One region of the Paraburkholderia sp. RL17-337-BIB-A genome, then DNA from elsewhere that is predicted to be linked to it. Evidence: predicted binding sites of a transcription regulator. Region 1 holds the regulator's gene; each other region holds the start of a gene.
The links. Region 1 encodes HrcA, which represses chaperone genes, less so after heat shock. Its sites were predicted from a motif close to TTAGCACTCNNNNNNNNNGAGTGCTAA; they were not measured.
Positions count from the first base shown of each region.

Region 1 (6,908 bases):
CCTACCTGCACTCAACATAAGTGCGTCCGCATCGTTTTCAAGACCTCTTTTACGATGCGGTCTTTAATTTTTTTCAATTAGCCGAACTTTTGCCGCTTTTTTCACCGTTCGTCGCGATGCCGGCCGCATTTGGCCGCCCGGGTCGCCCCGAATCGTTGCCCGCGCGGCTGCTACCGCCGCCTCGAACCATTCAGCGCCATGCCAGCCGGTTGCCCGGCCCAGCAGCTTGTCACGGTGCCACTCGCCACGGCAAAGAAGCACGGGCGGCCACGCCGTGAAACACGAAACGCCGGCCTGGTTTGCGATGTGCGTAGACGTTGCTGTGAAACCATCTGAAACCGAGCGCACGGATCGCGTCCGGCCGCAACCAGCGTCGCCCTCTTCCTGGCGATCTCGCGGTTAAAGCAGCTGGGCCCCAGAAAAACACCATGGCCAGCTCATCCGGCCTTCAGCCAGCACGGTGCCGAACAGCTCAGCGCTGAGCGCCTGCATGCCGAAGACAGCAAACGCGGCAGCGTCGACGGGTAATGTTGGCCACGACGACGATGCCTGTCAGGCGAAACGGCTGATAAACGGCTTCTTTTTAAAACACTGCTTGTGCTGCTTACTTCGGCGCCGCGACGGTTACGAGGGCCGGACGCAGCACGCGCTCAGCGATCACAAAGCCTTTTTGCAGCACCGCAACGACGGTGTTCGGTTCCTGATCCGCCGGCACCATCGAAATAGCCTGGTGACGGTGCGGGTCGAACTTCTCGCCAACCGGATTCAGTGCGACGACGCGGCCCTTTTCCAGCGCGCCGGTGAGTTGACGCAGCGTGAGCTCGACGCCCTCGCGCACCTTCTGCAGATCGTCGGACGAGTGAGCAACCGCCGCTTCGAGGCTGTCGATCACTGGCAGCAAATGCTCAGCGAAGCTTTCGATCGCGAACTTGTGGGCCTTGGCGACATCTTCCTGGGCGCGGCGGCGCACGTTCTCGGTCTCAGCCTTCGCTCGCAGGAAGCTTTCCTGCAGGTCGGCGATCTTCGCTTCTGCTTCGGCCAGTGCGGCTTCCGCGCCCGTTGCCGGCGCTTCAGGAGCAGCGTTTGCAGCCGCTTCCTGCTGGGGTGCTGCGGCCTCTGCGGCCTGGCGCGCGGTTTCGTCGGCGGGCGTGGGATTCTGGCTCGTCGGGTTCTCTTGCGTGTTTTCCATGTCGCTGAAAGTCGTTAAAAAGTTGAAGCTAACAGTGGCGGCAACGCATCAAGGCGCGCGCAATTTGTGCGTTGCAAAATTACGACAGACAACTCGGTGCTTAATGCGTATCGAAACGGCAGATGGGGCCGGAAAGACCCATTTCAAGCGCCTCTCCCGGAACTTTTCGCACCAAGGACGTGCGGCAGAAATGCCCCGTTACAACCACTAGTGCGTCGCAATCAGATTGAGATTGAGTGCGTCCTACAAGTGGCCTATGCTCCAATAAAGCATCGGAAAAGGCACGTTAACCCTAATCTGACGTAAGCCTTACCGACACTTTTCAATTCCACCTGATTAGCCTGTTTCCGTCCTGAATCCTTCCCGAGGGGAGTACCGTGAAACTGACCTTTGCAATATCGGTGGTCGCATTGGTACTGATCGCGGGCACCACGACCATCTGCATGTCCGGGGCCGTCAACGATCACACCACCGAGTACGGCGGTGTGCACGCGACGATGGAACAGTTGTTCAATCCCCACCTGAAAGTTTGTCGATAGTGCGCCGGTCGCGCTTGGTCGGCCTGCCGTGCAAAGCGGCAGCCGGTTCGCGGTACGTCTTGCGCCGTTCCTGCTCGACTTGCCGCTTCACCCTGCTCTCTTCGGTTTCCGCGTAAAGCGTCTGCGCGACGCTGGCTGGGCCACGCACGTCGCACACGCCCAGCACTTCCACCTGCCACACCATCCGCTCGATCTCGATCTCGACCAGGTCGCCGACGCGCGCATCTTTCGCCGGCTTGACGCTGGCGCCGTTAATGCGCACATGGCCTTTCTCGACCGCATCCGCCGCGAGCGAGCGGGTCTTGAAGAAGCGCGCCGCCCAAAGCCATTTGTCGATGCGCAGCTTCGCGCCCGGTTCCGTTGCAATCCTGTAATTCATAAGCCTGCTTAAGCCCCGCTCGTGTGCGGCACCGACACCGCTTGCACGGGCCAGCCCTGCAGATTCTGCGCGACGATTTCTCCTAGCGCGGCGATCCACGGCTGTGAGGCGTTCACGCAGGGAATCCGGTGAAACTCCTTGCCGCCCGCATGCAGGAACTCGTCACGCACTTCCATGCCGATTTCTTCAATCGTTTCAAGGCAATCGGCGGTAAAACCCGGGCAGAACACGTCGGCACGCCGCACGCCCGCCGAGCCAAGTTCCTTCAGCGTGGGGGCGGTGTACGGCTGCAACCATTCGGCCTTGCCGAAGCGCGACTGAAACGTGATACGGCATTCCACCTGGGTCAATCCCAGCGCCTGCGTCAACAACGCGCCGGTCTGCTGGCATTGCTCGTGGTACGGATCGCCCAGATCCAAGGTGCGCTTGGGCACACCGTGAAAACTGAGCACCAGTTTGTCGCCCGCTGCAAAATCCGGCTTGCCGTGTTGATGCCAGTACTGATGCACTTGGGCAGCGAGCGCGGCGATATACGCCGGATGATCAGCGTACTGGCGCACGGTGCGGATTTCCGGCTGATTGCGCATGCGCTTGAGGGCCGAAAAGGCATCGTCGAAGGCCGTTGCCGTGGTCGAAGAGGAATATTGCGGATACATGGGCATCAGCAGCACGCGCTCGACGCCCGCCAGCTTGAGCTGGTTCAGCATGGCCGGAATGCCGGGTGTGCCATAACGCATCGCGTAGTCGACCAGCACGGTGTAGTCGTTCAGCTGCAGCAGATGGCGCAAGCCTTCTACCTGCTTTTCTGTGAAGACGCGCAGCGGCGAGCCTTCCGGCATCCACACGGCTGCGTACTTCTTCGCTGACGCGCGGCCCCGGAACGGCAAAATCATCAGCCGCAGGATCACCTGCCAGAGCAGCGCTGGAATTTCGACCACGCGAGGATCGGACAGAAACTGCGCGAGATAGCGACGGACCGCGCGCGGCGTCGGCGCGTCGGGCGTGCCGAGATTGATCAGCAGCACCGCGACACGGTGTGACGTGGCGTTCTGCGAGGGCCGCTCGAGGTCAAAGCGCATAGGCAGCAGGCATAACCGCTTTAGGCGGAAAGTTGATTCAAGGTGGGATTCATTATAGCGGCGCGCTCCATTGCGGGTTCGCCAGGGACCCCTGGCCATTCGGCCAATTGGCAAGCCGCGCGCCCTCGCGCATCATTTGCAACATCAGCGGCCGCAGCCCGCCGTGACCGCGGGTGTTACTGCTGGCTGAGGGTCAGGGAAAGCAGCCGCGCGGTGATATCCACGATCGGAATCACGCGGTTATAGGCCATGCGGGTCGGCCCGATCACGCCGAGCGTGCCGACGATCTTGCCGTTTACCTCATACGGCGCGGTCACCACGCTCATCTCCTCGATCGGGACGAGATTCGACTCGCCGCCGATAAAAATCTGCACACCCGCGGCGTGACTCGACACGTCGAGCAATTGAAGGAGACTGGTCTTTTGGTCGAACACATCGAACAGCTTGCGCAAGCGCGCCATGTCCGACGAAAGGTCGGCAACTTCGAGCAGGTTACGCTCGCCGGAAATCAGCACGGTCTCGCCAGTGTCAGATTCATCTGTGCTGGCCGTGACCGCGGCATGCATCAGCGTGGTCATGTCGCCGCGCAATTCGTCGATTTCTTCGCGCAGGCGGCGGCGCACGTCGTCGAACGAGAGGCCGGCGAAATGCGCGTTGATGTAATTGGAGGCTTCCACCAGTTGCGACGGCGAGAAGTCGCGCTGGGTGGCCATGATACGGTTCTGCACGTCGCCCTCGGGCGTCACGATGATCAGCAGAATGCGCTTGTCCGACAGGCGCATGAATTCGATCTGCTTGAACACGTGGCTGCGGCGCGGCGTGAGCACCACACCGGCGAACTGCGACAGATTGGACAGCACGCTGGCCGCCGCGGCGACGATTTTCTGTGGTTCGCCCGCCTGCAGCGTAGTCTTGACGGTGCGCATCACCGCTTCTTCGTCCGCGGCGGATTCCACCGTCAGCATGGTATCGACGAACAAGCGGTAGCCGCGCGGCGTCGGGATCCGGCCCGCTGAAGTATGCGGACTGATCACGAGCCCCAGGTCCTCGAGATCGGACATCACGTTGCGGATCGTTGCCGGACTCAGTTCGAGGCCGGAATAGCGTGACAACGTGCGTGAGCCGACCGGCTGACCTTCGGCGATGTAGCGCTCGATCAGCGTTTTGAGGAGGGTTTGTGCGCGGGGATCTAGCATGACGGAAAATTTTAGCTCAATGACGCGACTACAGCGAGCGCTAACGGCGCCAACCCCTGACTATCGCGCCGCCGGTTGGCGGGGCGGCGCCTGTTATTCTGTGCTTCGGGCCCAACGCCTCGCCGGCCGCCGATTCGGCGAGTCCGCTGGCGGCACGCCGCCGGACTATAACCGGCGCGTATGTCATCAAGGCTTCACCATTCTAACGATAATCGTGCAATGCACTGGCAGCCCGCGTGCGCCGGCCCGCTACCGGGTCTGTCTGCGGTTCTTTTCAGGCCCTACCTATGGTGTAATGCCGGCATGCAAGTGACCAGCCAGTTCAAGACCGTCGCGCTCGTTGGGCGCAACAATACGCCGGGCATCGGCGAGCCGCTGACCGCGCTCGCCTCGTGCATCGCAAAGCGTGGCTTCGACGTCGTGTTCGAAGCAGAAACCGCCGCCGAAATCGGCGTGACCGACTACCCGGCGCTACGTCCCGCCGAGATCGGCGCGCGCGCCGACGTGGCCGTGGTGCTAGGCGGCGACGGCACGATGCTAGGCATTGGCCGCCAGCTAGCGCCCTACCGCACGCCACTCATCGGCATCAACCACGGGCGGCTCGGCTTTATTACAGACATTCCGATCTCCGACATGCGCGAGATCGTGCCGCAAATGCTCTCCGGCAACTTCGAGCGCGAAGAGCGTGTGCTGCTCGAGGCGCGCATCATGCGCGGCGGCAACCCGATCTATCACGCGCTGGCATTCAATGACGTGGTGGTCAACCGCAGCGGTTTCTCGGGGATGGCGGAACTGCATGTCTCGGTGGACGGCCGCTTCATGTATAACCAGCGCTCAGACGGCCTGATCGTCGCCACGCCTACGGGTTCGACCGCCTACGCGCTGTCCTCGCAGGGGCCGATCCTGCATCCGCAATTGCAAGGCATCGTACTGGTGCCGATCGCGCCGCACGCGCTGTCGAACCGGCCAATCGTGCTGCCGGACGACTCGAAGGTGAGCATCCAGATCGTCTCGGGGCGCGAAGTGAACGTCAATTTCGACATGCAGTCGTTCACGTCGCTGGAATTGGGCGACACGATCGAAGTGCGCCGCTCGCGTCATACGGTGCCAATGCTGCACCCGGTCGGTTATAGCCACTACGCCACGCTGCGCAAGAAGCTGCACTGGAACGAATATCCGTCGCACGAAGAAGATTCCAAGCCCTGAGCGGCCCGAACACCGGTGCACCTGAGCGCCGGACCACTGGACCACTGGACCACTGGACCACTGGATCGCCGGATCGCCGGGCCGCCAGAACACCGGAACGCGAACACCACCGCTGTCGAACCCTGAACCTCAAGCTCATCAGACGACCTCCATGCTTCGCCACCTCTCGATACGCGACTTCGTCATCGTCGCCGCGCTCGATCTCGAATTCGACAGCGGCTTTACCGTTTTCTCGGGCGAAACAGGCGCCGGCAAGTCGATCCTGATCGACGCGCTGGCCCTCGCCCTCGGCGCCCGCGCCGATGCGAGCGTGGTGCGCACCGGCGAGAGCCGCGCCGACATCACCGCGGAGTTCGAGGCGCATGCGCAAGTCGAGCAATGGCTCGATGAGCAGGCGCTCGGCACGTCCGGCGACGACGGCCATCACGGCGCCACCGTGATGCTGCGGCGCGTGGTGGACGTGAACGGCCGCTCGCGGGCGTTCATCAACGGCACAGCGGCGACGCTTGCGCAGTTGCGCGAAGTCGGCGAAATGCTGGTGGATATTCATGGCCAGCATGCACACCAGTTGCTGATGCGTCCGGACGCACAACGCGAGCTGTTCGACACCCATGCCGGTCTGACCGAAACCGCTGCAACTGTCACGCGGACCTGGCGGGCGTGGCGCCAAAAGGTTCAGGCCGTCGAGCATGCGCAAACGCGCGACCGGGAACTGCAACTGGAGCGCGAGCGGCTCGCCTGGCAGCTCACCGAACTGGACAAACTTTCGCCGCAACCGGGTGAATGGGAAGAGGTCAACGCCGAGCACCGGCGCCTGTCGCATTCGGCGAATCTGATCGACGGCGTTCAAGGGGCACTCAGCGCGTTGTCCGAATCCGACGAAGCGATGATCACGCATCTCGCCTCGATCGTATCGAAGGTGCGTGACCTGGCTGAGATCGACCCAGCGCTGAACGACGTGCTGGCAGCACTGGAACCGGCCGAGATCCAGTTGCAGGAAGCGGCCTACTCGCTCAGTCACTACGCGCAGAAGCTCGACCTCGATCCGGACAGGCTTGCCCAGGTCGAAAAGCGTCTCGACGCGTTGCATTCGGCCGCACGCAAATTCCGCCTGCAGCCGGAGACGCTGCCCGAAGAACACGAAGCTCGGCGCGCACAGCTTGCCGCGCTCGACGCCGCAGCCGATCTCGACAGCCTGCACGCGGCCGTCGCCAAAGCCGAAGAAGCCTTCCTCACCGAAGCAAACAAACTGTCGAAGGCGCGCGCCAAGGCCGGTAAGGCTCTGGGCTCTGCTGTCACCACTGGCATGCAGGAACTGTC
Region 1 covers NZ_JARESY010000001.1:3,866,375-3,873,282, forward strand. The annotation lists partial or broken gene P0D84_RS17335 (thioredoxin family protein) at 64-492, opposite strand; gene grpE (nucleotide exchange factor GrpE) at 605-1,189, opposite strand; gene P0D84_RS17345 (hypothetical protein) at 1,567-1,728, shown strand; gene P0D84_RS17350 (RNA-binding S4 domain-containing protein) at 1,700-2,107, opposite strand; gene hemH (ferrochelatase) at 2,116-3,186, opposite strand; gene hrcA (heat-inducible transcriptional repressor HrcA) at 3,363-4,382, opposite strand; gene P0D84_RS17365 (NAD kinase) at 4,686-5,588, shown strand; gene recN (DNA repair protein RecN) at 5,740-6,908, shown strand, end outside.

Region 2 (6,908 bases), 240 kb from region 1:
ACTCATCGAATCGATGAATGCCGTGCAAAAGCTCGAATTCTTCGAGGTGCTGGTCGCGATCGGCTTCAAGGAAATCGAAGTGGGCTTCCCGTCGGCCTCGCAAACCGATTTCGATTTCGTCCGCAAACTGATCGAAGAAAAGCGCATTCCCGACGACGTGACGATCGCAGTGTTCGTGCCCTCACGCGCGGAATTGATTGCGCGGACGTTCGAATCGCTGGAGGGCGCGCCGCGCGCCATCGTGCACTTGTACAACGCGATCTGCCCGTCGTTTCGCAAGATCGTCTTCAACCAGTCGAAGGACGAAATCAAGGCGCTGGCCGTGGAAGGCACACGCATCATCAAGGAGCACGCTCAGGCACGGCCCGATACCCACTGGACGTTCCAGTACTCGCCCGAAACCTTCAACACGACCGAGCTTCCGTATGCGCGCGAAGTATGCGACGCGGTGGCGCAGACGTGGCGGCCCACGCGCGATCACAAGATGATCGTCAACTTGCCCGCGAGCGTCGAGGCCGCCACACCCAACGTGTTCGCCGACCAGATCGAATGGATGGACCGCAATCTCAGCTATCGCGACAGCATCGTGCTGTCGGTGCATCCGCATAATGATCGCGGCACGGCGGTGGCCGCAGCGGAACTGGCGCTGCTGGCGGGCGCGGATCGCGTCGAAGGATGTCTGTTCGGCAACGGCGAGCGCACCGGCAATGCGGACCTCGTCACGGTTGCGATGAATCTTCACACGCAGGGGGTCGATCCGGGCCTCGATTTCTCCAATATCGATGCGGCGCGGCGCGTCGTCGAGCGCTGCAACCAGATTCCGGTGCATCCGCGGCATCCGTATGCGGGCGAGGCGGCAAAGCAACCCGCGTGGAGCGATGAGGATCTGCAGCGCGTAGCTGCTTGAGAAGTTCTGCAGCGCGAAGTTCTGCCGCGCGTGGCTGCGTGGAGAGGATCAGCTGCGCGTGGCTGCTTGAGAAGTTTGGCAGCACAGCTGCGCGGAGGACTTGAAGTGGCGGCGCCGGTGCAACCCCGCGCAGTTTGAGCCGCGCTCGTCGTGCCAGCGCGACTGCATCGACGCCCGCCAGGCCAAACCCGGCCCAAACCTGGCCGACGGCAACTTCAGCATTAGCCCTGCAATCGCCTGCTTGCGCCGTCCAAGCGCTCACAAGGGACTGATAAGGCGCTTACCCAGCGCAACTGGCGAACCGGAGTGAGCTCAAAAGGCTCACTCGATCGCGCAACGCGTCGCCTGCCAGGCGATCAGACGCCATTGCCCGTCTTCCTGCGTATGAATCGCCGTGTACGCGATCGGAAACAGCAGCGCCCCATTGTTCGCCTCCATTTCGATCAGCGCGCGCCCGGTGACGACGCAAGTCTCACGCCCCACCGGCAGCACCTCCTGCGACTGCACCTCGATCTGCCGATAGCGACGGCGCCCAGCAGTAATACCGTCGATGAACTGCCGCTTCGTTTCACGCTTGCCGTTCGTGTGGACATAGCTCACGTTGTCCGCGAGCAGCGTATCGAGCGACTGCCCGTCGCCGTCGACCATCGCACGGAAGCGCTCTCGCTCGAGCCCGCGAATCGCTTCGATTATCTTTGCCGCCATTGCTCAGCCCCTCGCACCGACGAGCCGAACGTGACCACGGTCGTCAGAAGTTATATTGCAAATATAGCTGGTGGAAATTTATACCAGGATTGGGCTCTTTGATACCGCCGTTGGAAATATGCTGGAAGCGATAGCCCGCCTGATACTGCAGGTGGCTGCCGAGTTGCACGCCCACACCCGCCATGGGCGTGAACTGGAACGCCGTGGAGTAGGTGTAGTCGGTCGAGACCGTGGGACTCGTCAACAGGCGCACACCCGCCCCCGCTTCGATAAATGGACGGACCGCGCCCGTACCCTTGATGAAGCGGATAATCGGCGTCACGCCGAATTCCCCGATGTTTTGGTGGACGTTCGCCTCGTCGGTGTGCCACCAGGCCGCATGCGCCTCGCCGATCAGCGCAAAGTGCCAGTCGCCGATCTGCCCCCACGTCAGATTCGGATCCCAGACGAAGCCGAGATCGTATTTTTTAAAGTGATGGTCACCGGTACCGACCCCAAACTGGACGCCGAACTGGTCGGCCGCGGCCAACCCGGAAGCGCTAACCAGCACAGCCGCGCAGGTCCCTTTTAGAGCCAGACCACGCAAAGCGTTTTTTTTGTTGTTCATCGAACACCCGAGCTAGCCGAACGTTGATTACCTTCTCACTGTTGCGCCTATTCTAATGACATTCGGAAATTCGTGGATCATCTGAAGAAATCTTAATTTCCGCAATTAGTCACGCCGATTTTTGAAAAAATCGGTCACTTATATGATTGAAAGCAAATTGTTAGGTAACTTCTACGATGCGCGCGCGTTAGATACAACCGGCATCGGCTGGCTATCAGAACCTAATTTTCAATAGGAATTTACGGAACTTGGATGCCCCTACGGCCTCTAAGTATTAGCACTCGGCAAATCAGAGTGCTAACATCCAACGCTGGAGTCGTTTACCTGAATACGCTTTTGTCTGATTCCAAAGGAGTTTCCTACGTGAGCCATGCAATGACCCTTCCGAGTACTCTGAGCCCGTCGTCGGCTAAGGCCGCTTCGGCAGGTGCACTGGCGCTCTCGCATTCCTCGCTGCTGCCCGGTCAACTGGGCAATATCGACGCCTACATCCAGGCCGTAAATCGGATTCCGATGCTGACGCCGGCGGAAGAACGCCAGTTCGCCACCGAATTTCGCGAGCAGGACAACCTCGAGTCCGCGCGCCGTCTCGTCCTGTCGCACCTGCGGCTGGTCGTATCGATCGCGCGCAATTATCTGGGTTATGGACTGCCGCATGCCGACCTGATCCAGGAAGGCAATATCGGCCTGATGAAGGCCGTGAAGCGCTTCGACCCGGAGCAGAACGTGCGCCTCGTGTCGTACGCCATGCACTGGATCAAGGCTGAGATCCACGAATACATTCTGCGTAACTGGCGGATGGTGAAGGTTGCCACTACCAAAGCGCAGCGCAAGCTGTTTTTCAACCTGCGCAGTCACAAGCAAGGCTTGGGCGCGTTCACGCCGGACGAGATCGAAGGTCTCGCCAAAGAGCTGAATGTGAAGCGCGAGGAAGTTTCCGAGATGGAAACGCGCTTGTCCGGCGGCGATATTGCGCTGGAAGGTCAGGTCGAAGACGGCGAAGAGTCGTACGCACCAATCGCCTACCTTGCCGACTCGCATAGCGAGCCGACTGCCGTGCTGGCTTCGCGTCAGCGCGACAAGCTGCAGAGCGACGGTATCGCGAGTGCGCTGGATGCACTGGACGCCCGCAGCCGCCGCATCATCGAGGCACGCTGGCTGAAGGTGGAAGACGACGGTTCGGGCGGTTCCACGCTGCACGAACTGGCCGACGAGTTCGGCGTGTCGGCCGAACGTATTCGCCAGATCGAAGCGAGCGCAATGAAGAAAATGCGCGGCGCATTGACCGAGTATGCGTAACACTTAAAAGCTTTGGTCGCGCCGGCGTTCGCCCGGCGCGCGCTGCTTAGTCGCAGAGCCCTGCCCTCGCAAGAGGGCAGGGCTTTTTTGTGTCCACTGAACGACACATGCGCCCAATCGCAGACCCACGCGGCAGCCGCTCAAGAACATTCTCGCCAAACACGCGTTTCTTGACGTATCACAAACCCCGTAGCAATACTGTCCAAACGGGGCGAGGCTCGCGACCCAATGCCGCAGCGCCGAGCTCACGCCCGCAAGGTCACTGCTCCTAGAATCGGGATGCACTCGCCAGACCGCTCAGGCGGCCTGGATCCCGCCGGATTCGCCGGTGTGAAGTCGCCTTCGACCGATCATGACCATCGCCCTGAATCGCCATAGCAACCCTCGCCCGAGCCTGCGCAAACGGCTCGCCGTCTGGGTGCGCGGTCCGACGCTGGCGCGGGATATCGCCATCGTCCTTGCCATCAAATTCGCACTGCTGATGGCGCTCAAGTACACCTTCTTCAATCATCCGCAGGCGGAGCATATGTCGCTGCCGCCTGAGCAAGTCGCGCAGGCGTTGCTGTCCACGCCTGCCTCGCATCCGTCCCAAGGTGATCAACATGCCCGTTAGCGAAGTCGTAGAACTGTCGCGCCTCCAGTTCGCCATCACGGCGCTTTATCACTTTCTGTTCGTGCCGCTCACGCTCGGTTTGTCCTGGCTGCTGGTCATCATGGAGTCCGTCTATGTGATGACCGGCAAACAGATCTACAAGGACATGACCCAGTTCTGGGGCAAGCTGTTCGGCATCAACTTTGCGATGGGCGTCACCACCGGTCTCACGCTGGAATTCCAGTTCGGCACCAACTGGTCGTACTACTCGCACTATGTCGGCGACATTTTCGGCGTGCCACTGGCCGTGGAAGGTCTGATGGCGTTCTTCCTCGAGTCGACGTTCGTCGGCCTGTTCTTCTTCGGATGGAACCGGCTCTCGAGAGTGCAGCACGTGATCGTCACGTTCCTCGTCGCACTCGGCTCGAACCTGTCGGCGCTGTGGATTCTGGTGGCCAACGGCTGGATGAACAATCCGGTTGGCGCCACTTTCAACTATCAGACCATGCGCATGGAACTCGACAGCATCTTCTCGGTGCTGTTCAATCCGGTCGCGCAGGTGAAGTTTGTGCACACCGTATCGGCCGGTTATGTGACCGCCTCGATGTTCGTGCTGGGCGTGTCGTCGTGGTATCTGCTGAAGCGTCGCGACACCGAATTCGCCCTGCGCTCGTTCGCGATCGCCGCAGGCTTCGGTCTCGCATCAACGTTGTGTGTGATTGTGCTCGGCGACGAATCCGGCTACCGCACCGGCGAAGTTCAGCAGGTCAAGCTGGCCGCAATCGAATCCGAATGGGAAACCGCGCCCGCACCCGCACCGTTCACGATCATCGGCATTCCGAACCAGAAGGAAGAACGCACCGACTATGCGATCCGCATCCCGTATGCGCTCGGTCTCATTGCCACGCGTTCGATCGACGAACCGGTGATCGGCTTGAAAGACCTGATGGCACAGAACGAAGTGCGCATCAAGAACGGCATGCTCGCCTACGCCGCGCTGCAACAGTTGAAGCTAGGCGACGCCACGGACGAAGCCAAAGCCGCCTTCGACGCCCACAAGGCGGACCTCGGCTACGGCCTGATGCTCAAGCAGTTCACCCCGAACGTCACGGATGCGACGCCGGATCAGATCGTGCAGGCCGCCAAGAAGACGATTCCGCCAGTGGCACCCGTATTCTTCTCGTTCCGCCTGATGGTCGGCCTCGGCATCCTGTTCCTTGCAACCTTCGTGCTGGCGTTCTGGTTCTGTGCGCAGCGCTCCCTGCTGCTGGAGAAGCGCCGCTGGTTCCTGCGTTGGGCCGTGTGGGCGATTCCGTTGCCGTGGCTCGCGGCTGAATTCGGTTGGATCGTTGCTGAAGTGGGCCGTCAACCGTGGACCATCGCCGGCATTCTGCCGACCGCATTGTCAGCCTCGAGCCTTAAGCCAAGCGATCTGTACCTGAGCATTGCCGGCTTCGTCGTGTTCTACACGGTGCTGTTCATCATCGAAATCATGCTGATGTTCAAGTACGCGCGACTCGGGCCTTCGTCGCTGCACACCGGGCGCTATCACCACGAACAGCCGCTGAATCAGCCGCTGCCGACCAACACGGCCGCTTGATTCGCCGCCACTCTGTTCCAAGGGAAAGATCATCATGGATTACGCAACCCTCAAACTGATCTGGTGGGCGTTGATCGGCGTACTGCTGATCGGCTTCGCGCTTACCGACGGCTTCGACATGGGCGCGGCGATCCTGCTGCCGTTCATCGCCAAAACCGACGGGGAGCGGCGCATCGTCGTAAACACGGTCGGCGCGACGTGGGAAGGCAATCAGGTGTGGCTGATCACGGCCGGCGGCGCGATGTTCGCCGCGTGGCCGCTGGTCTATGCCGCGTCGTTCTCCGGCTTCTACTTTGCGATGCTGCTGGTGCTGTTCTCGCTATTCTTCCGGCCGGTCGGCTTCGACTACCGCGGCAAGCGTGAAGACCCGCGCTGGCGCAGCGCATGGGACTGGGCGCTGTTTGTCGGCGGCTTCGTACCGGCGCTGGTGTTCGGCGTGGCGTTCGGCAACCTGCTGCAAGGCGTGCCGTTCTCATTCGACACCGATCTGCGCGTCACGTACCACGGTAGTTTCTTCGCGCTGCTCAACCCGTTTGCCGTGGTGTGCGGGCTCGTGAGCGTGTCGATGCTGGCCGCGCATGGAGCCGCCTTCGTGAAGATGAAAGCGGACGACATCGTCGCCGAGCGTGCCTCGCTGGCGCTGCGGATCGCTTCGCTCGCGGCCGTGGTGCTGTTTCTGCTTGCCGGCGCGCTGATCGCCACGATGATCGGCGGCTATCAGATCATCGACGCCCCGCCGCTCGATACGGTTGCCAACCCGCTGCTCAAGAACGTAATTGGCGCACCTGGCCTGTGGCTCACCAACTACGCAAACTATCCGTGGATGGTGGCTGCGCCGGCGGCGGGTGTGATCGGTGGCGTACTCGCGTTGTTGCTCGCGCGCTCGCGTTTTGAAAAGAGCGCCTTCCTGTCGACCTCGCTGATGATCATCGGCGTGATTCTGACGGCGGGCTTCTCGATGTTCCCGTTCATCATGCCCTCCTCACTCGATGGCCGCAGCAGCCTGACCGTGTGGGATTCGACCTCGAGCCGCATGACGCTGCAGATCATGCTGATCGCCGTGATCATCTTCCTGCCGATCGTTCTGATCTACACGAGCTGGGTGTATCGCGTGATGCGAGGCAAGGTGACCGCCGCGGCACTCAAAGAAAATCATCATTCGATGTATTGATCGGCAATACGATTAACAGGAGTTTGT
Region 2 covers NZ_JARESY010000001.1:4,101,730-4,108,637, forward strand. The annotation lists partial or broken gene P0D84_RS18295 (2-isopropylmalate synthase) at 1-853, shown strand, start outside; gene P0D84_RS18300 (nuclear transport factor 2 family protein) at 1,229-1,612, opposite strand; gene P0D84_RS18305 (acyloxyacyl hydrolase) at 1,656-2,219, opposite strand; gene rpoH (RNA polymerase sigma factor RpoH) at 2,583-3,518, shown strand; gene cydP (cytochrome oxidase putative small subunit CydP) at 3,871-4,131, shown strand; gene P0D84_RS18320 (cytochrome ubiquinol oxidase subunit I) at 4,121-5,710, shown strand; gene cydB (cytochrome d ubiquinol oxidase subunit II) at 5,745-6,881, shown strand.
Region 2: a site for HrcA is predicted at 2,494-2,520, ahead of rpoH (RNA polymerase sigma factor RpoH). Genes of this name have one in related genera too.

Region 3 (6,908 bases), 150 kb from region 1:
CCCACTTACTACCTCGTGCAGCGCGAGCGGCGCTTCCAGCATATTGCCGGCGTCGAGGTGGGGGCGGCATTTGTCGATTGTTCGATCGGGCTCGGATGCGCCTACCTGGGCGCCGGTGCGGCCTCGGTGCTGATCGGCCTCGTCGCCGGCGAAAGCCTGAAAAGCACCCTCACCTGGGCGACGATGAAGCCGCGTCCGCCGATCCGCGCCGTGTGGTCGGGCATCGGTCACTACGTGGGTTTCAGCCGCTGGATCTGGGCTAGCAGCGTGATCAATCTGTTGCTCAACCAGTTCGACAAGGTGGTGGTTGGCAAGCTGCTCGGCCCGGCGCAACTGGGTAGCTATCAGATGTCCTCGCGGCTCGCGCAGATGCTGCTCGCCGACGCCGCGATCGCCATGTCGCAATATCTCTTCCCCACCTTTGCGGCGCGTCATCGCCGGAATCCCCAGGCGGCCTCGCGGCTCATCAAGATTTATCTTCTCGTGATCGCGATTGGGCTGGCGGCGTTCGTCGAGGTGCTGAGGCTGATCGCCGAGCCGCTCTTCTCACTGATTCTCGGCGCCGCCTGGCTGCCCGCGGTGCCGCTCTTCAGAATTCTGGTGATCAATATGGCGATCGGCGCGTTGATCGCCGTGCTGGTGGCTTATCTGCGCGCGGTAGGTGACGCGAAGGCGACCGTGCATGCCTCGCTGATTCAGGTCGTCGTGCTGCTGGTCAGCGCGCCTGTCGCGGTTCATTGGTGGGGCGTGACGGGCATTGCCTGGTCCATGACCCTTGGCCTCGGCTGCGCCGCGGCGTGGATGCTGTTCAGGACGCTGACTGCAAGGACGCCGTGATGCGAGTTCTACATCTGATTCTGGCGCCCCGTTTGTCGGGCGCCGAAGTCCTGGCGAAGGATCTCGCTATCGATCAAAGCGCCGAGGGCATGGCTGTGTGTGTGGCCTCGCTGTTGCCCGCGCATGCCGAATTCCTGCCTTTGCAGGACGATCTGCGGCAGCACGGCGTGCGGTGCTGGTTTCCGAAGCGGCGCCGCCACCTCGCCGGAAAATTGTGGAATCTGTTTCGCGCGGTGCGGCGGTTTCAGCCGGACGTGATTTTCGCGCACGCCACGATTCCTTCGTTTTATGCGCGCGCGTTGCCGCTGCGCGTGCCGGTCGTCTACGTCATGCATTCGGCGACCAACGACTTCGAGCGGCCGCTGTTCCGGCGCGTCGAGCATATCCTGTCGGGACGCGCCCGGGTGGTGATCGGCGTATCGCAGCAGGGCCTGACCGACTACGTGCAGGCGATCGGGCCGCATCCTTCGATGACCGTGGTGCCCAACGGCGTCGACCTCGGACGCTTCGCGTTCACCGACGGCGCCGGGCGTAGCGGCCGGGCGCCCCAGGTCGTGCAGATCGGGCGCTATGCGGCGGTGAAGAACCAGCTTTTGACCGTGCGGGCGTTCCGCGAGGTGATCGAACGGGTGACAGACGCACGCCTCATGCTGTACGGCGTGGTCGAGGATCCGGATTACCAGCGCGCGGTCATCGACCTCGTGCGGGAGTTGGGACTCGCGGACCGTGTCGTGGTGGCCGGTCCACGCACCGATGTGGCGAGCGTGCTGTCGGAGTCGAACGTGTTCGTCATGCCTTCGCGCTCCGAGGCGCATAGCGTGGCGTTTCTCGAAGCGCTGGCTTCCGGGATCCCGATCGTGGCAAGCAAGATTCAGTCGTTTGCATTCGCGAGCGGATTTCCCGGCGTGCAGCTGGTCGATACGGACGAGGTGCGGTGCTATGCGGATGCCGTTGTCGCGGCGTTGGGGCAGGAGCGGGCGCAACGCTCGCTGGTCGGCCTGACGCTGAGGGATACGGCGGCCCGCTATCGGGCGATCGCGCATCAGGTCAGCAGTCGTCTGGCCGTGCCGGCCCCTTAGTTCACCCCGGCCTGTGCCTTCCGCTTGTGCGGTGGCACGTCAGTTCGTTCAATGATGGCTGATGGCGAGGCTGCGTTCGTCGGGTGTCGTCTCGGCCGTGGGCGCCGGCTGCCACGCGCTCGCCAGTTCGGTCTCGCGCATCGCGAGCGACACGAGGCTCTGGGCCTCCTTGCTGCTCGAATCGACCTGCAACGCATCGCCGGCTTTGTGCCAGACGCACGCCCATCGTCCGACATAGCTGCAACCGCGTGCCACGCTCAGCAGAGCGTCCCGTTGCTGTTCCCGCTCGGCCACGGTAGCGCGCATGGCCTGCGCGTCGGCGCTATCCGGTTGAGCCGCGATGGCCGCCGCCAGGCGCGCTTTCGTCGCCGACAGATTGTTCTGCTGCAGATTGGCGCGGGCAGATCTGATCTGCTTCGAGGCATCTGCGCGCAGTTTATTGGACACGGGGTTGGTCTGGCCGCCCGGGTTGTGCTTCGCCTCGGCCGATGCGGTTACCGTGCGCCGTGCAGCCGGCAGCGGCGCGGCCGGTGGCGGGATGGGCGGGGATCGCACGGGCTTTTGAGCGGCAAAGACAGGCGTGGGCCGCTGGGCGACGGCTACCGGCGAAGGCCGCTGAGCGACGGCTACCGGCGGCTTGACGTTCTGGGTTTTAACTTTGCCGGACACCGCGATCGGCGTGCCGTCGACGGAGTCATTGTTGTGCAGGAAGCCCAGGTACACGGCGGATGCCACGACCAGCGCCGACACGCTGAGCGCCACGGGCTGGCGCAATCGCTGCAAGACGGAGACGGCGACTTGCGGCTCTTCAGCAACGGCGTACGGATCGATCAGGTCTCTCGAGGACGGGCGCCAGATTCGCGGTGTCATCAGCCGCGTGGGCAGCATCGGCTGGGGGTCGGCGAGCGGCACGTTCAGCGGGGAGGGCGGTGCGTGGCGCACGCCGAGCGAACCGACCGGACGCGCATTGCACTCGGTGCACGGCGTAAAGCGGCCGGCTAGCGGCGCACCGCAGTGCTCGCATTGGGAATAATCATGCTGATCGGAAGTAACGTCGCTAAGCATTGCCATTTCGCAAACGGGCGTCGAATGCCGACGCCACAATCAAGAAAAACAAGGCACGGCAACGAAGCTTGCAAGCGGGATTACTGTGTGACGACGTAACCCCGCGCTTGCATGCACGCGCCATACGCGGCCCAGTACTGTGTCATTGGCGGTTCGGGCGCCGGCAGCGGCGGCAGCTTCACGCCGGATGCCGCGGCCGTCTGTGCCGCGCTGGCTGTGGCTGTCTCCGAGGCGCCGTTTTCCGTGATCGCCGCCGATGCCGGCGTGGCGGCCGCGGTCGTTGTCTTTGCCGTGGTCGAACTGGCTGTTTTCGTCGCCGCGGCGGTGGTAGCCGTTGTCGTGTTCACGCCGGCCCCGCTGGCAGCAGGCGCGGCTGCGGCGGCGGGCATGCTTGCGCCCGGCGGGGTCGCTGAAAAACTGCTGGGGGGCAAGGGCGGCCGCGAAGGCGTGCCTGTCGACGAAGTCTTGACCGCTGCGGGTTTGCGCGGCGGAAGCTGCGATTCGTGCGCCATGTTGACCTTGGTCTGCTTATTGGCCGCGGCGTAGCACATCGCGGTGTCGATGCTGCGCTGATAAGCGCTTTGACTTCGGATCGGATAGGTGAGCGGCTGCCATGCGAAAGCAGCACTGCTAAAAACCCATAACGTCAACGCCGTATATGTTCTGATTCGCATCGCAGTCGCTCCCGCAGCGATGTTTCGCCGTTCGCCGGCAATCGCGCTTCGCGGTATGTTCTCGTGGCTGCTGATTTTGCCGCTGAACGGCGGCTCAATGCCGCGAAGGCTGCTTTCCTGAGCGTAACACCAGCCATTGTCTGCAGAAGGCGCCGTATAGCGCGCGAAAACGCCATCCTGCAGTCGAATCAAGACATCCCAACATGAAAGAGTGTGAAACGGGATGATAGCGTAGGGGAATTCCCTGGACGCCGCGCGCCGGGCTTCGGCGCCCCGCTTCCCGGTTTTTCGATGAGATTCAATTGCTTGCCGTGTTCTGAGGGGAGCTGTCGCCTGCGGTCGAGTGGCAAAAAAGGAGATCGGCCGTGGCTGAAAACGGAAAGTTGGACCGATCTTGTCGTCCAAAGCGGGATCCCTTCTTGAATTTGTCACCACCCGTCCATATAATTAGCACTCGCTGCACGAGAGTGCTAACAACATCGCCGGCTGGCTCAGCCAGCCGGGTTTTCTCAGCGTTCTTCAGTCTCAATCAAGAGAGGAGTATGTATGAACCTTCGTCCTTTGCATGATCGCGTGATCGTCAAACGTCTGGATCAAGAAACCAAGACTGCGTCGGGCATCGTGATCCCCGAAGCCGCAGCAGAAAAGCCGGATCAAGGCGAAATTCTGGCAGTCGGTCCGGGCAAGCGTGACGACAAGGGTGCACAAATCGCGCTCGACGTGAAAGTTGGTGACCGCGTCCTGTTCGGCAAGTACGCAGGCCAGACCGTCAAGGTCGACGGCAACGAACTGCTGGTAATGCGCGAAGAAGACATCATGGCCGTGGTGCAGAAGTAAGCGCAAAGTCGCTACTTTTCCCGGTCATATCCCAGAGAATTCAAGGAGTTAGAAGATGGCAGCTAAAGACGTCGTATTCGGTGATTCCGCCCGTGCCAAGATGGTTGAAGGCGTGAACATCCTCGCGAACGCTGTGAAGGTCACGCTGGGCCCGAAGGGTCGCAACGTTGTCCTGGAACGCAGCTTCGGCGGCCCGACGGTCACGAAGGATGGTGTTTCGGTCGCGAAAGAGATCGAACTGAAAGACAAACTCCAGAACATGGGCGCACAAATGGTCAAGGAAGTTGCTTCCAAGACCAGCGACAACGCAGGTGACGGCACCACGACCGCAACGGTTCTGGCTCAGTCGATCGTCCGCGAAGGCATGAAGTACGTTGCATCGGGCATGAACCCGATGGACCTGAAGCGCGGTATCGACAAGGCTGTGACGGCCGCGATCGAAGAACTGCGCAAGATCAGCAAGCCGTGCACGACCAACAAGGAAATCGCTCAAGTCGGCGCGATTTCGGCAAACAGCGATTCGTCGATCGGCGATCGTATCGCTGAAGCGATGGACAAGGTCGGCAAGGAAGGCGTCATCACCGTTGAAGACGGCAAGTCGCTGCAAGACGAGCTGGACGTTGTCGAAGGTATGCAATTCGACCGCGGCTACCTGTCGCCGTACTTCATCAACAACCCGGACAAGCAAGTTGCTGTGCTCGAAAACCCGTTCGTGCTGCTGCACGACAAGAAGGTTTCGAACATCCGTGATCTGCTGCCGGTACTGGAACAAGTCGCTAAGGCTGGCCGTCCGCTGCTGATCATCGCAGAAGACGTCGAAGGCGAAGCGCTGGCTACGCTGGTTGTGAACAACATCCGCGGCATCCTGAAGACCGTTGCTGTCAAGGCTCCGGGCTTCGGCGATCGTCGTAAGGCCATGCTGGAAGACATCGCGATCCTGACCGGCGGTCAAGTCATCGCTGAAGAAACCGGCCTGACGCTCGAAAAGGCAACGCTGGCCGAACTGGGTCAAGCGAAGCGTATCGAAGTGGGCAAGGAAAACACGACGATCATCGACGGCGCTGGCGAAGCTGCAACCATCGAAGCACGTGTGAAGCAAGTTCGCACGCAAATCGAAGAAGCTACGTCGGACTACGACCGTGAAAAGCTGCAAGAGCGCGTGGCCAAGCTGGCCGGCGGTGTTGCAGTGATCAAGGTCGGTGCTGCGACCGAAGTCGAAATGAAGGAAAAGAAGGCACGTGTCGAAGACGCACTGCACGCAACGCGCGCAGCTGTGGAAGAAGGCATCGTGGCTGGCGGCGGCGTCGCACTGATCCGTGCACGTACGGCAATCGCTGGTCTGAAGGGCGCTAACGCCGATCAGGACGCAGGTATCAAGATCGTGCTGCGCGCGATGGAAGAGCCGCTGCGCCAGATCGTCACGAACGGTGGCGAAGAAGCCAGCGTCGTGGTGGCAGCTGTTGCTGCTGGCCAAGGCAACTACGGCTACAACGCAGCAACGGGCGAGTACGTCGACCTGGTTGACGCTGGTGTCGTGGACCCGACGAAGGTGACGCGCACGGCGCTGCAAAACGCAGCTTCGGTCGCTGGCCTGCTGTTGACCACCGACGCAGCTGTTTGCGAACTGCCGAAGGAAGATGCTCCGATGGGCGGCGGTATGCCCGGCGGCATGGGCGGCATGGGCATGGACATGTAATTTCGGTTGGGCCTCTTTTATTAGAGGTCCAGCTCGAAACACATGGGGAGGTGCGCCGCGAGGCGTGCTTCCCAAAAGAAAAAACCCGCAGAAATGCGGGTTTTTTTATGGGCGGCGTTTATGGGCGCCGCTGGCCGCGACTGAAGCGCAGGCGCTTGCCGGGCACCTGGCGATCACGCATGCATCAGCGCTTGCTTGGGCATCTGGCGATCACGCATGCATCAGCGTTTGCTGGGCATCTGGCGATCGCTCATGCATCAGCCGCCTGCCAGGCACCTGGCGATCGCGCACGCATCAGCGCCTGCCGGGCATCTGGCGATCGCTCATGCATCAGCGCCTGCCGGGCACTTGGCGATCACACATGCATCAGCGCCAGCCAGGCGCCCGCCGCTCACACAGCAAACGCCTCACGCGTCAATTGCCTCGCGCGTCAATTCTCAATGCCGGGCTTCGCCCGGCGCCGCGTCTTTGCCGGCTGCCGGTGGCGTTTCATCATCGCTGCTGCGGGCCCAGAAGAAGCGGTCCGGCATATAGGCGCCCATTCCGGGCCGGAACGCGTTGCGCACCGCCTGATACAGATACTCCTGCGCTTCGCGCACGGCTTCCGCCGGCTCCTGACCATTCGCCAGCAACGCCGCAATTGCGGCGCCGAGCGTATCCGTGATGCCCATGATCCGATGGCTGCCGCGGTCCCACATATCCTGACGCAGCTGGCCGTCT
Region 3 covers NZ_JARESY010000001.1:3,713,736-3,720,643, reverse strand. The annotation lists gene P0D84_RS16680 (oligosaccharide flippase family protein) at 1-837, shown strand, start outside; gene P0D84_RS16675 (glycosyltransferase) at 837-1,916, shown strand; gene P0D84_RS16670 (hypothetical protein) at 1,965-2,981, opposite strand; gene P0D84_RS16665 (hypothetical protein) at 3,062-3,655, opposite strand; gene groES (co-chaperone GroES) at 4,202-4,492, shown strand; gene groL (chaperonin GroEL) at 4,548-6,188, shown strand; gene P0D84_RS16650 (hydroxymethylpyrimidine/phosphomethylpyrimidine kinase) at 6,626-6,908, opposite strand, start outside.
Region 3: a site for HrcA is predicted at 4,103-4,129, ahead of groES (co-chaperone GroES). Genes of this name have one in related genera too.